3 regions of the Microbulbifer sp. TB1203 genome follow, and region 3 is predicted to be linked to each of the others. Evidence: predicted binding sites of a transcription regulator. Region 3 holds the regulator's gene; each other region holds the start of a gene.

Region 1 (4,279 bases), 1.2 Mb from region 3:
GCGAGTACGTGCTCAAGGTGACCGGCCACGTGCGCGCGCGCTCGCCGGAGACGGTAAACCCGAATATGAATACCGGCGAAGTGGAGATCTATGGCACCGCGCTGGAAATCCTCAACAGCGCGGAGACCCCGCCGTTCCAGTTGGACGAGCACACCGCGGTGGGCGAGGACGTGCGCCTCAAATACCGCTACCTGGACCTGCGCCGCAATGAGATGCAGCGCAATCTGCGCTTTCGCTCCAAGCTCACCACCGCCGTGCGCAACTACCTGGACGGCGAGGGTTTCCTGGATATCGAAACCCCGATCCTGACCCGCGCCACCCCCGAGGGCGCGCGGGACTACCTGGTGCCCAGCCGCACCCACGAGGGCAAGTTCTTCGCCCTGCCGCAGTCGCCGCAGCTGTTCAAGCAGCTGTTGATGGTGTCCGGATTCGACCGCTACTACCAGATCGCCAAGTGCTTCCGCGACGAGGACCTGCGCGCGGACCGCCAGCCGGAATTCACCCAGATCGATATCGAGACCGCCTTCCTCGGCGAGGGCGAAATCATGTCCATCACCGAGGGCATGATCCGCAGTCTGTTCAAAGAATTGAAAGATGTGGACCTGGGCGAGTTCCCGCGCATGTCTCACTGGGAGGCAATCCTCAAATACGGCTCCGACAAGCCGGACCTGCGCATCCCGCTGGAACTGGTGGAGATCAAGGACCTGATGACCGAGGTGGAGTTCAAGGTGTTCTCCGGCCCGGCCAACGATCCCAAGGGCCGTGTGGCCGCCCTGAAGGTGCCCGGCGGCAACGACAAACTCACCCGCAAGCAGATCGACGACTACGGCAAGTTCGTCGGCATCTACGGTGCCAAGGGCCTGGCTTATATCAAGGTCAACGACAAGTCGGACCTGGAGAACGGCCTGCAGTCGCCCATCGTCAAGTTCCTGCCCGAGAGTGTGCGTGCCGCGATCCTCGAGCGGCTCGAGGCGGAGAACGGCGACCTGATTTTCTTCGGCGCCGACAGCCGCAAGGTGGTCTCCGAGGCCCTGGGCGCGCTGCGCTGCAAACTGGGTGAAGACCTGGACCTGTACACCCGAGAGTGGGCGCCCCTGTGGGTGGTGGACTTCCCCATGTTCGAGGAAGAGGACGGCGGCAGCCTCACTTCCCTGCACCATCCCTTCACCGCGCCCTCCTGCACCCCGGAGGAGCTGGAAAAGGCACCGCTGGACGCACTGTCCCGAGCTTACGACATGGTGCTCAACGGCACCGAGCTGGGCGGCGGCTCCATCCGTATCCACGACCAGTCCATGCAGCAGGCGGTGTTCCGCACCCTGGGTATCGACGAAAAGGAGCAGCGTGAGAAGTTCGGTTTCCTGCTCGACGCCCTCAAATACGGTGCACCGCCCCACGGCGGCCTGGCATTTGGTCTCGACCGACTGGTGATGCTGATGACCGGAAGCGACTCCATTCGCGACGTCATCGCCTTCCCCAAAACCCAGAGCGCGGCCGACGTGATGACCGACGCCCCGGGCACGGTGGAAGCCAAGCAGCTGCGCGAGCTGAATATCCGCCTGCGCCCGAAGGAAGAGCAGGTCGGTTAACTGCACTGTCGTCATTCCGGCGCCGGGGTGACGACAAAAATACATTGAGCCACAACGGAGCAATACCGGAGAGATAGATGGCGGGACACAGCAAATGGGCCAACATCAAACACCGCAAAGCGGCCCAGGACGCCAAGCGCGGTAAGATTTTCACCAAGATCATTCGCGAGCTGACCGTGGCCGCAAAGGCCGGCGGCAACCCGGAAGACAATCCCACCCTGCGCGCCACCATCGACAAGGCGCTCAGTAACAATATGAAGCGCGACACCATCGACAAGGCCATCGCCCGGGGTGCCGGCAATGCCGAGGGTGACAACTACGAGGCGGTGACCTACGAAGGTTACGGTGTCGGCGGCGTCGCCGTCCTGGTGGAGTGCCTGACCGACAATCGCAACCGCACAGTGGCGGAAGTGCGCCACGCGTTTTCCAAGCGCGGCGGCAACCTGGGCACCGACGGCTCCGTGGCCTACCTTTTCTCGCGCAAGGGCCAGATGTACTACGAGCCGGGCGTCGATGAGGACGCTCTGATGGAGGCTGCGCTGGAGGCCGGCGCCGAGGATATCGAGACCAACGAAGACGGCAGCATCGAAGTCACCACCGAATTCCAGGACTATATGCCGGTGAAGGACGCGCTGACAGAGGCGGGTTTCAAGCCGGACAACGCCGAGATCGCCATGATTCCCTCCACCACCGTGCCGATGGACAAGGACGGTGCGGAGAAGGTAATGGCCCTGGTGGACATGCTGGAAGACCTGGACGATGTGCAGAACGTCTATACCAATGCCGATATCCCTGCCGAGGTGATGGAGGAGTTGGGATAACCTGGGCGCGCCGAGCTCCAGCTCGGCTTGCGGGCCGCAGGCCCGCTTGGGCGAACACAAGGTTCGCCCCTCCAATCCTGACCGACCACCGACTCCCTTGACGCTTTCCCCCCACCTTGGGAAACTCCCGCCACTATATAAACATACAGATACCAACTGGAGAGCCGCTTGACCCGAATTCTGGGCATAGACCCCGGCTCGCGCAAAACCGGCTACGGCCTGATCGACATCCAGCGCGGCCGCGGTTGCTACGTGGCCAGTGGCGTGATCCGCCTGCCGGATGGCCCGCTGCCGGAGCGGCTCAAGCTGATCTTCGACGCCGTGAGCCAGATAGTGCAGCAGTACGCGCCGACGCAGATGGCCATCGAAAACGTGTTTATGTCCAAGAGCGCCGGCTCCGCCCTCAAACTGGGCCAGGCCCGCGGCGCGGCGATCGTGGCCGCCACCTGCGCGGACCTGCCGGTGGCGGAGTACGAGGCGCGCAAGGTGAAGCAGGCGATCGTGGGCAGCGGCGCGGCGGACAAGCTGCAGGTACAGCATATGGTGAAGACCTTGCTGCAGTTGCCGGCCTCGCCGCAGGAGGATGCCGCCGACGCCCTGGCGGTGGCCCTCTGCCATATGCACACCACGCAGACCCTGGTTCAGGCCGCCGGCGGGGCCCGCGGGCGCTTTCGCCGCGGCCGCCTGACGATTTCTTAAGGAAGTGACAATCCATGATCGGAAGACTGAGCGGCACCCTCGCCGCAGTGCAGCCGCCGCAGTTGCTGGTGGACGTGCAGGGAGTGGGCTACGAAGTGCTCGCGCCCATGACCACGATTTTCGAACTGCCGCCCCTGGGGCAGGCGGTGCAGCTGCACACCCACCTGGCGGTATCGGAAACCGCGCAGCAGCTGTACGGCTTTATCCGCGAAGGGGATCGCCAGCTGTTCCGCACCCTGATCAAGGTCAACGGTGTGGGCCCGAAGATGGCGCTGGCGATTCTCTCCGGCCTCGACGGCAACGCCCTGGCGCGTTGCGTGGCGGAGGACAATATCGGCGCGCTGGTCAAGGTGCCAGGGGTGGGCCGGAAAACCGCGGAGCGGCTGGTGATCGAACTGCGCGACAAGCTGGCGCCCCAGGTCGGCGATGCCAACGATATCCCGCTGATGGCCGCCAGTACGCCGAAAATCGATTGTGCCGGCGAGGCGGAGAGCGCCCTGGCGGCACTGGGGTACAAGCCCACCGAGGCCACAAAAATGGTGGCCAGGGCCTGCAAGGAGCAGCCGGACGCCGACAGCGCCACCCTGATCCGCCTGGCCCTCAAAAGTATGGCGCCGGCTTAGGAATGCGGAATGCGAAATGATGAATGCGAAATGCGAAATGAATTATCCCTGTAGGAGCGGCCCATGGCCGCGATCAAAACCGACGGCGGCAACAATGTGTGATCGCGGGCACAGCACTCAAACCCGGCACTGCGGCCCGGCGCGTATTCCGCATTCCGCATTCATCATTCCGCATTCGTTCTGCATTCCGCATTCGTTCTGCATTCCGCGTTCGTTCTGCATTCCGCGTTCGGGGAGCCCCCTGTGATCGAAGCCGACCGCCTGATCGCCCCCGAACCCATAGGCCCCACTGGCCAAGAGGACCAGCACGACCGCGCCGTGCGCCCAAAATCCCTGGCCGACTACGTGGGCCAGCCGGTGGTGCGCGAGCAGATGGAGATCTTTATCCAAGCCGCCAAACTGCGCAGCGAGGCTCTGGACCACACCCTGGTATTCGGTCCGCCGGGATTGGGCAAGACCACCCTGGCGAACATCATCGCCGCGGAGATGGGCGTGGCCATCAAGACCACCTCCGGCCCGGTACTGGAGAAAGCCGGCGACCTGGCCGCGC
Region 2 (4,279 bases), 240 kb from region 3:
GGTGCTATCGGTGGGGCCGATGGCGGTGCTGTCGCTGATGACCGCTTCCGCCCTCACCCCTCTGGCCGCTCCCGGCAGCCCGGAGTACATCGCCGCCGCCGCACTGCTCGCCGCGCTCGCCGGACTGTTTTCCTTCGCCCTGGGGATGCTGCGCCTGGGCATTCTCGCAAACCTGCTCAGCCATCCGGTGATCACCGGCTTTATCGCCGCCACCGCGGTGCTGATCATTGTCGGCCAGGTAGACACCCTGCTCGGCGTGCCTGCGACCGGGGTCACCGCGCTGCAGTTGGTCCTCGCCACCCTGCGCAATCTGCCGGACGCCATCCCCCTCTCCACCTGGACGGGGCTGGCGGCGCTGCTGGTGCTGATCGCCGCCCGCCTCTGGCTGCCGCTGTTGCTGTGCCGGTTTGGAATGGGAAAAAACGCAGCGCAGCTGCTGGCCTCGCTCATACCCATGGCGGTGGTACTTACCGCCACTGCCCTGGTGGTGGCGCTGGACCTGGAGCAATTCCTGCCGGTTGTGGGTCCCCTGCCCCCCGGCCTGCCACAAATCCGCCCGCCCCCTTTCGACTGGAATACCAGCTACCAGTTGCTGCTGCCCGCACTGATCATCGCCCTGCTCAATTTCATCGGCAGCTTGTCCGTGGCCCAGGCCATGGCGGCCAAGCGCGGCGAACGCTTGGACGCGGACGCGGAACTGCGGGGGCTGGGCGCCGCCAATATCGCCAGCGCCCTGTCCGGCGGCATGCCGGTGACCGGCAGCCTGTCGCGCACCGTCATCAGCGAGGAAGCCGGCGCTGTATCCCCGATGGCCGGAGTGCTCACCGCCCTGATGATCGGGCTGGTGCTGCTGTTTCTCACCGGAATCTTTGCCCACCTGCCGATTGCCGTGCTGGCCGCCACCATCATCGTGGCCGCCGCCAGCTCCATCGATATGCGGGGATTCGCACGTATCTGGCGCTACGATCGCGCCGACGGCCTGGCGATGCTCGGCACCTTTCTCGGCGTAATGCTATTCGGGATCGAGGCGGGCATCGGCCTGGGTGTAGGCTTCTCCTTCGCCTCCCTGATCTGGCACAGCAGCCGCCCGCATATCGCGGTGATGGGAAGGTTGCCGGGCACCGAGCATTTCCGCAACGTGTTGCGCCACACGGTGGAGACATCGCCGGAAATACTCTTCCTGCGTATCGACGAGAGCCTGTTTTTCAACAATATCAGCGCGGTGGAAGACCGCCTGCTGAGCGAGCTGAAACGACATCCACAGGCGCGCGAACTGGTGTTGATCCTGTCTTCGGTAAACCGAATCGACGGTACCGCGCTGGAGCGGCTGCAGCAGGTGAACCGGGACCTGAAGGACCGGAATATCCGCCTGCACCTGTCGGAGGTAAAGGGTCCGGTACTGGACCGCCTGGGGCGCTCGCGCCTGCTGGAGGAACTGAGCGGCCGGGTGTTCCTGTCTTCCTATATCGCTGAACTGGCGCTGCGCAGGGGGGAGGCCAGTGGGGAGTGATCAGTGGTGAGTGGCACGAGACAGTAACTCGAGCGATAACCTCGATGCGAAGGCCCTGCTGCCAACTCTCGTAACTTAGTGGCATTCCACTCAGCGGGGAGTGCACAGGGCGCACTGCACTGGTAAAATATCCAGTATTTGATCGGCAGTCCCCATGCACCCACTCACGGAAGAACAACAGGCCGTCGCCGACCATCCCGGCGGCCACGCAAAGATTATCGCCGTGGCCGGTTCCGGCAAGACCACCGCGCTGCTGCACTACATCAAGAACCGCCTGCGGGCCGGGGTGGCGGCGGAGCGCATGCTGGTGCTGATGTACAACCGCAGTGCGCGGGAGGATTTCGAGCGGCGGCTGCAGCAGCTGGACTGCGCGCCCGCGCCGGCGGTGCACACTTTCCACAGCCTCGGCTACCGCCTCTACCAGCGCATGATCGCCAATGGCCATATCGCCCCCGCCAGACTCACCCCCCTGCCCCAGCCCACGGTGCAACTGCAGATCTGGAAAGCCATCGAAAAGTGCGCGGCCCCCTACGAGTTGGAGGACATCCGCGCGCGCAAGCAGTCGGAAATCGAGGCCGCGGAATTTTTTATCGACTACAGCAAGTCCATTCTCACCGGCGACCTGAGCGCCTTCCAGGAATTGAAACTCGGCGACGAGTACATGTATTTCCTGAAAGTGTTCCGCAGCTTCGAACAGTGGCGACGCAGCCAGGGCGCGGTGACCTACGCGGACCTGATCTACGACCCGGCGATACTGCTCAGCCTGTGCCCGGAAATCGCCGAGGAGTACGGCAGTTACTACGAGGATATCCTAGTGGACGAGTACCAGGATATCAACGAGGTACAGCACTTCCTTTTGCGCGTGCTCTATGGCCGCCCCAGTAACAAGAGCTGCAATGTGATCGCCATCGGCGACCCAGACCAGACCATTTACGAGTGGCGCGGCTCCAAGCCCAGCTTTCTGCTGAAATTTTTCGACGGGGATTTTCCCCCGTCCAACGTCTACCAGCTGAGCCGCACATTCCGCTACGGCCACGCCCTTTCCCTGGCCGCCAACCACTTTATCGAAAACAATCGCGAGCGCGCGGATATTTTTTGCGTATCCGCCAACGGCAAACAGCGGACGGTGATTGAAACCGTGGCCACCGGCAACGAGAGCCGCTGGCTGGTGGACCATTTGCGCGGCTGCCGCAAACGCGGCGAATCGCTGAAGGGAATCGCCATCCTGGTGCGCCTCTGGTCCGTGGCCGCGCCCATCGAGCTGGCGCTGCTCGCCGGCAATATCCCCTACCGTTCCGGAAATCGCAACACAGTGCTGTCCCGCCGGGAGTTGCGCCCGCTGTTCTGGAGTTTGAATATCGCCGCTGGCCGCTTTGCCGAGCTGCCTGCGGAACGGCGCCAGCGGGGACTCTACGAATGGCTGACCGCACCGCATATCCGCATCCCCCGGGCGCAGCTGGAGCCCCTGTGTACCGAGCTGGCCCGCTGCGACAGCGACTGGGGAAAAAACCTGCTGCGCCTGCTGCCGGAATCCCTGAGCAAAGCGCAGACCAGACGCTTGTGCCAACGCGCCGAACTGCTCACCGAGATCGAACAGTGGCGCGGCCAGGCGGGCGAGCTGCTGCGTCGGCAGTTGACGGCTCTGGACTACCTCGACGGCATCGGCGACGACAGTTTTACCCGCCAGCAGGGGGAGGAAAAACAGCAGACCGTGCAGGCCTTCTGCCAGTACCTGGATCAGTTGCGCCGCCCTCCCGCCGAGGCACTGGCGCACTTGCGCGAGCTGCAGCGCCAGCACCGCGAGGGCGAACAGACCGCCGCCAAGGCGGTGCAGATCACCACCATGCACCAGGCCAAGGGATTGGAGTGGGATCAGGTGATCATCCCCTCCCTCACCCGACACCATATGCCCTACCAGCCACAGCGGGATTTCTCCACGCCGGCGTCGGTGGAAAGCGAGCGGCGGCTCATGTATGTGGCTGTGACCCGCGCGCGCCAAAAACTCTACCTTCTGACCCCGGAAAATCCCCGGCCGGGGGAAAACAGCGAGGCGCAGCAGTGCCCCTCGCTGTTCCTCGAGGAAATGCAGCTGCCGCTGTGCCGACTCGTAGATGAAGCCTTGCGTGAGCGCCCGCAGGCGCTGCACAGTCCGGTGCCGGTCACCCGGCTGGCATTGCGCTATCTGGAGGCCTGCGACTACAACCCAGAGATCGAGGCCCCGCGCGCGGCCATACGCAAGCCGGCCCTGGGCGAGGGCATCCGCCACCGCAAGCTCGGTTACGGACGGGTAATCAAATGGGAGGAGCAGCGGGTGGAAATTCTGTTCAGCGACCGGAAGACGCGGCGCTTCGACTGGGAAAAACTCTCGCAGTTCCTGATGTAGGAGCGGCCACGGGCCGCTCCTACAACGCGTTACCGCCGGCGCAAGCCGCTATGACAAGTAAATAGAGCGCGTTACTCCTTGCGGTTATCCATCTCGCTCGCAAACTGCCGGCTGACATCGAAAAACAGCGGATACTCCTCTCCGGACTCCGGATCGCGCACGCGCATCTTGTCGTAGATACCCTCTCTGTCGTAGACGATATCCTGGTCCAGCACCTGCAATCCCTTGAGGCGCACAAAGCCGCGCAGCTCCGACGTACTGATGGTCTGGTAGGCGCTGTCCTGGGTCCTGCCGTCGCCGCTGCTTTCAATGGAAGACATCAGGCCCTCCACCATATAGCGGTGGCGGTCCTCCCGCTCGAAGTCGCCGGCCTGGCCGCTGCACAC
Region 3 (4,279 bases):
CCGATATCGAGTGCAGCAAGTGCGGCCGGCATATGCAGATCCGCACCGGCTCCACCGGCGTTTTCCTCGGCTGCTCCGGTTACGGGTTGCCACCCAAGGAGCGCTGCACCAACACCATGAACCTGGTGCCCGGCGAAGAGGCCGTGGACGCGGACAAGGATGAAGAAGCAGAATCCCGCCAGTTGCGCGACAAGCGCCGCTGTTCCAAGTGCGGCACCGCCATGGACAGCTACCTGCTGGATGAGCAGCGCAAGCTGCATATCTGCGGCAACAACCCGGATTGCAACGGCTACGAGGTGGAGAAGGGCACTTTCAAGATCAAGGGCTACGACGGGCCGCTGATCGAGTGCGACAAGTGTGGCAGCGATATGCAGCTGAAGTCCGGTCGTTTCGGCAAGTACTTCGGCTGCACCAGCGAAGAGTGCAAGAACACCCGTAAACTGCTCAAGAACGGCCAGCCGGCGCCACCGAAAATGGATCCGGTGCCCATGCCCGAGCTGCCCTGCCAGAAAGTGGACGACCACTATATCCTGCGCGACGGCGCCTCGGGCTTGTTCCTCGCCGCAAGCCAGTTCCCGAAGAACCGCGAGACCCGCGCGCCACTGGTGAAAGAGCTGTTGCCGCACAAAAGCGAGATCGATCCCAAGTACAGCTTCCTGTTTTCGGCGCCCACCGAGGACGACAAGGGGCGGGATACGGTGGTGCGCTTCAGCCGCAAGACCCAAGAGCAGTATGTACAGTCCGAGGAAGAGGGAAAGGCCACCGGCTGGCGCGCCTTTTATCGAGACGGCAAGTGGCAGATTGAGTCCGGAAGCAGTGGTACCACGCGCAAGCCGGCACACAAGAAAGCGGCCGCGGGCAGATGAGCAATCCTTACACCGGCGCGGTGGCGTCCGCTCTGCGTAAAAGCCAACTGCTCCTGGATGGAGAGACCGGGCCCGCGTTGCGGCAGGTGGCGGTGCAGGAGGGAGCAGTGGTGCAGCTGTGGCGCGCCTACCGCGCCTTTCTCTGCGAGCTGGCGTTTCAGTTGCAACTGGGTTGCGAACCGGAATCCGCGTCTGAACTCAAGGAGCGGGCCGCAGCCCGCGGTACGGCCTGTGCGGAGGCCGCTGAACTGCTGGAGCTGCTCGGGGACCCTGACAGCTGGCTGTCGCAACTGCAGGCCGCGTGGTTGCAGCTGTGGAAGTTCTCCGGCGGGAAGAGCGAAGGAAATCGCGGGGAGGATAACTTGATTCCGTTGCAAAACCTGTCCGCTGCCGAAATTCCGGCTCTCAGCGAAGAGCGTTTGCAAGCATGGCGTGCCGCGCTAGTGGAGTTGGTGCGGCGCCAGCGCGCGCATATGGAAGAGTGGTAGGAGCGGGCAGTTTTTAAGTCCGATTTCTGGCTTCCGGCCTCTGTATGTTACCCTGCACACAAATTGATGTAGCGGGAGAAGGGTATGTCCTCCGAGACTTTTGAAATTGTTGAACTGGCCAATGGCGATGTGGCGCTGCGCCGTGCCGGCCACCGGGAGGACCCGCTGGTGCGTATCCATTTCTCCAGTGAGAGTCTGGATTTCATACGCGAACACAAAATCGCCATTGCCCGGGCCATGCTGGAGGCCGGCATAGAAGCTGTACAGAATATCGACGATATGGAGTCGGGTTATTTCGATGAAGACGAAGAGGGGACCCCGGTAAATCACACGGTTCATTGATCAATGACCAGTTACCAATGTTCAATTGGGATTACTCCAGCCTGGTCATTGTTAATTGATCAGGGGCTCTGCCTGATCACTCCCACCGCCAGTCCTTCAATGGCAAAACGCTTGTCCCGCATATCCACTTGAATCACTTCGAAATCCTCGTTTTCCGGCAATAGCTGCACAGTGGCCTGGTTGCCTTTGCGGCGGAAGCGCTTGACGGTGACTTCATCTTCGATCCGCGCCACCACTATCTGGCCATTGCGCACTTGATCTGTGCGCTGTACCGCAAGCAGGTCGCCATCCAGTATGCCGGCGTCGCGCATGCTCATGCCGTGCACCCGCAGCAGGTAGTCCGCCGGTGGGTGAAAGAAATCTGCCGGAAGGTCGCAGTAATCCTCGATGTTCTCCTCGGCGAGGATCGGGTTGCCGGCGGCTACACGCCCTACAATCGGCAGGCCCGGTTGATAATCGGGAATGCGGATTCCCCGCGAGGCACCCGCCACCATCTCGATCGCGCCTTTGCGCGCAAGTGCCTTCAAGTGTTCTTCCGCGGCGTTGGGGGATCGAAAGCCCAGTTCCTGGGCGATCTCCGCGCGCGTGGGCGGATAGCCGGTGTCCTCCAGATAGGACTTGATCAGTTCAAGTACCTGGGCCTGGCGTGCAGTGAGATTGGTCATAGGGTCACCTGAGGTTGTTCTGTATTTATATACAGTTGCTGGGATTATATACAGATTTGCCTCCTGCGCAATCTTTGTGCCGGTGGGCGGCCGGCAACGCCATTGTCGCTATTAAGCTGCTATAAGTAGAGGAGGGGAGAAAATGGCTGGTTGAAAGAGATACGCGACAAATAAAAGGAAAGAAAATGCTGGACGCAAAAATGCCGGAAGCCTGGCGGGTACTGCGGATACAGTCCGAGCTGGTGGATGGAATTGAACGACTGATTGCGCTCACCGGTTCCGTGACAGTATTCGGCAGTGCGCGCTTTACAGAGGATACTCCGGAATATCAGCAGGGAGTCAGACTGGGGGAGTTGCTGGCCGCCGAAGGTATACCGGTGATGACCGGTGGCGGCCCGGGGATCATGGAGGCCTGCAATCGCGGTGCCTTGCCCCAGCGCGGCGTCTCCATCGGCCTCAACATAGAACTGCCTTTCGAGCAGGCGGCCAATCCCTACCAGGACATCAGCCTCAACTTCCGCTACTTCTTTGTGCGCAAGTTTATGTTCGTCAAACACGCGGTGGGTTTTGTGGGTATGCCCGGGGGCTACGGCACCCTGGACGAACTGTTCGAAGCGCTGACCCTGGTGCAGACGCAGAAGGTGCAGCGCTTTCCCATCGTGCTGGTGGGCAAGCGCTATTGGGCTGGATTGCACGGCTGGTTGATGGATACGGTGCTGGAGAGCGGCTGCATTGACGCCTCGGACCTGGATTTATTCAGCATGGTGGATACTGTAGAGGAGGCGGCGGAGATCATTATCGATTACATCAGGGGGCGGGAGGCGTGATACGAACCTCCAGTTTTCATTCTCTTGGCAAGGGGCCTCAGGACGACTCGTCCGTCCCCTCGAAAGGTTCTCCCTCAACGTGGTCGAGAGGGTTGGTATCCTCCGGCACGCTGAAGCCCCGCGCATTCGGTGACTGGTCGTCCACAGTCAGGCCGAAGGCCGCGTTGGCATCCTCCGGCTCTGCCGCCGTGACCAGCGACATCTCCCGCCACTGTTCCCAGTCGAACTCATCCAGGGTGCCGTCGGCGTATTGGACTTCGATGGTATCGTCCACCGCGACCACTTCGAACAGCAGGCCGCCGTCGATATTCTCGAACCAACTGCCAATTTCCGGTCGTTTATGAGTCATGGCAACCCTTCTCCTCGATTCTTCCCTTCAATTTAATGTCCGCGCCACCGGTTCAACACCGCCTGCTGGCGCGGAATATGCTAATCTGCCTTTTCACTAAACAACTGTTTTAATTGTTGGTTCGAATTCCTATGAGCCAGACGGATACGGTCGGCCGGATATTGGACGCCGCTGAGGTGCTCTTTGCCGAGCGCGGCTTCACCGAAACCTCCCTGCGTACCATCACCAGCACAGCCGGGGTCAACCTCGCCGCAGTAAATTACCACTTTGGATCAAAAAAAGAACTGATCCAGGCAGTGTTCGAGCGCTTTCTGACGCCTTTTACCGCCAGTCTCGCCGGCGAACTGGATCGCCGTGAGGCGGCGGGCCAGCGGCTGACGGTGGAAGAGCTGCTGGAGAGTCTCTACCGGGTGGGGCTCGGCAGCCTGGCGGCAGAGGGGCGCGATCCCCAGCGCTTTATGCGGCTGCTGGGGCTGGCCTATAGCCAATCCCAAGGGCACCTGCGCCGCTTTATCGTCTCCCGCTACGGCGACAGCTACAGCCGCTTCGCCGGCCTGCTGGAGAGGGCGCTGCCGCACCTGGACCCGGTGACCTTCTACTGGCGCCTCTACTTCATGTTGGGCGCCACTGTATTCACTCTGTCGAGCTTTGACGCCATCGAGGCTATCCTGAGAGAAGATTTCGGCGCCCAGAGCAGCCTTCCGGAAACCCTGGACCGGCTGGTGCCCGCGGCGGCGGCGAT

What was found. Region 3 encodes LexA, which represses DNA repair genes until DNA is damaged. Its sites were predicted from a motif close to ACTGTNTNTANANACAGT; they were not measured.
Region 1: ruvC (crossover junction endodeoxyribonuclease RuvC) is a predicted target of LexA. The motif match lies at 2,540-2,557, and genes of this name have one in related genera.
Region 2: PP263_RS07630 (ATP-dependent helicase) is a predicted target of LexA. The motif match lies at 1,629-1,646, and genes of this name have one in related genera.

The regions. Positions count from the first base shown of each region.
Region 1 is NZ_CP116899.1:2,718,473-2,722,751, reverse strand. It holds gene aspS (aspartate--tRNA ligase) at 1-1,586, shown strand, start outside; gene PP263_RS11370 (YebC/PmpR family DNA-binding transcriptional regulator) at 1,664-2,407, shown strand; gene ruvC (crossover junction endodeoxyribonuclease RuvC) at 2,576-3,106, shown strand; gene ruvA (Holliday junction branch migration protein RuvA) at 3,121-3,729, shown strand; gene ruvB (Holliday junction branch migration DNA helicase RuvB) at 3,973-4,279, shown strand, end outside.
Region 2 is NZ_CP116899.1:1,793,565-1,797,843, forward strand. It holds gene PP263_RS07625 (sulfate permease) at 1-1,510, shown strand, start outside; gene PP263_RS07630 (ATP-dependent helicase) at 1,665-3,893, shown strand; gene PP263_RS07635 (DUF4919 domain-containing protein) at 3,965-4,279, opposite strand, start outside.
Region 3 is NZ_CP116899.1:1,556,138-1,560,416, reverse strand. It holds gene topA (type I DNA topoisomerase) at 1-866, shown strand, start outside; gene PP263_RS06615 (DUF6586 family protein) at 863-1,354, shown strand; gene PP263_RS06610 (hypothetical protein) at 1,439-1,696, shown strand; gene lexA (transcriptional repressor LexA) at 1,756-2,361, opposite strand; gene PP263_RS06600 (TIGR00730 family Rossman fold protein) at 2,547-3,188, shown strand; gene PP263_RS06595 (DUF6763 family protein) at 3,226-3,537, opposite strand; gene PP263_RS06590 (TetR/AcrR family transcriptional regulator) at 3,669-4,279, shown strand, end outside.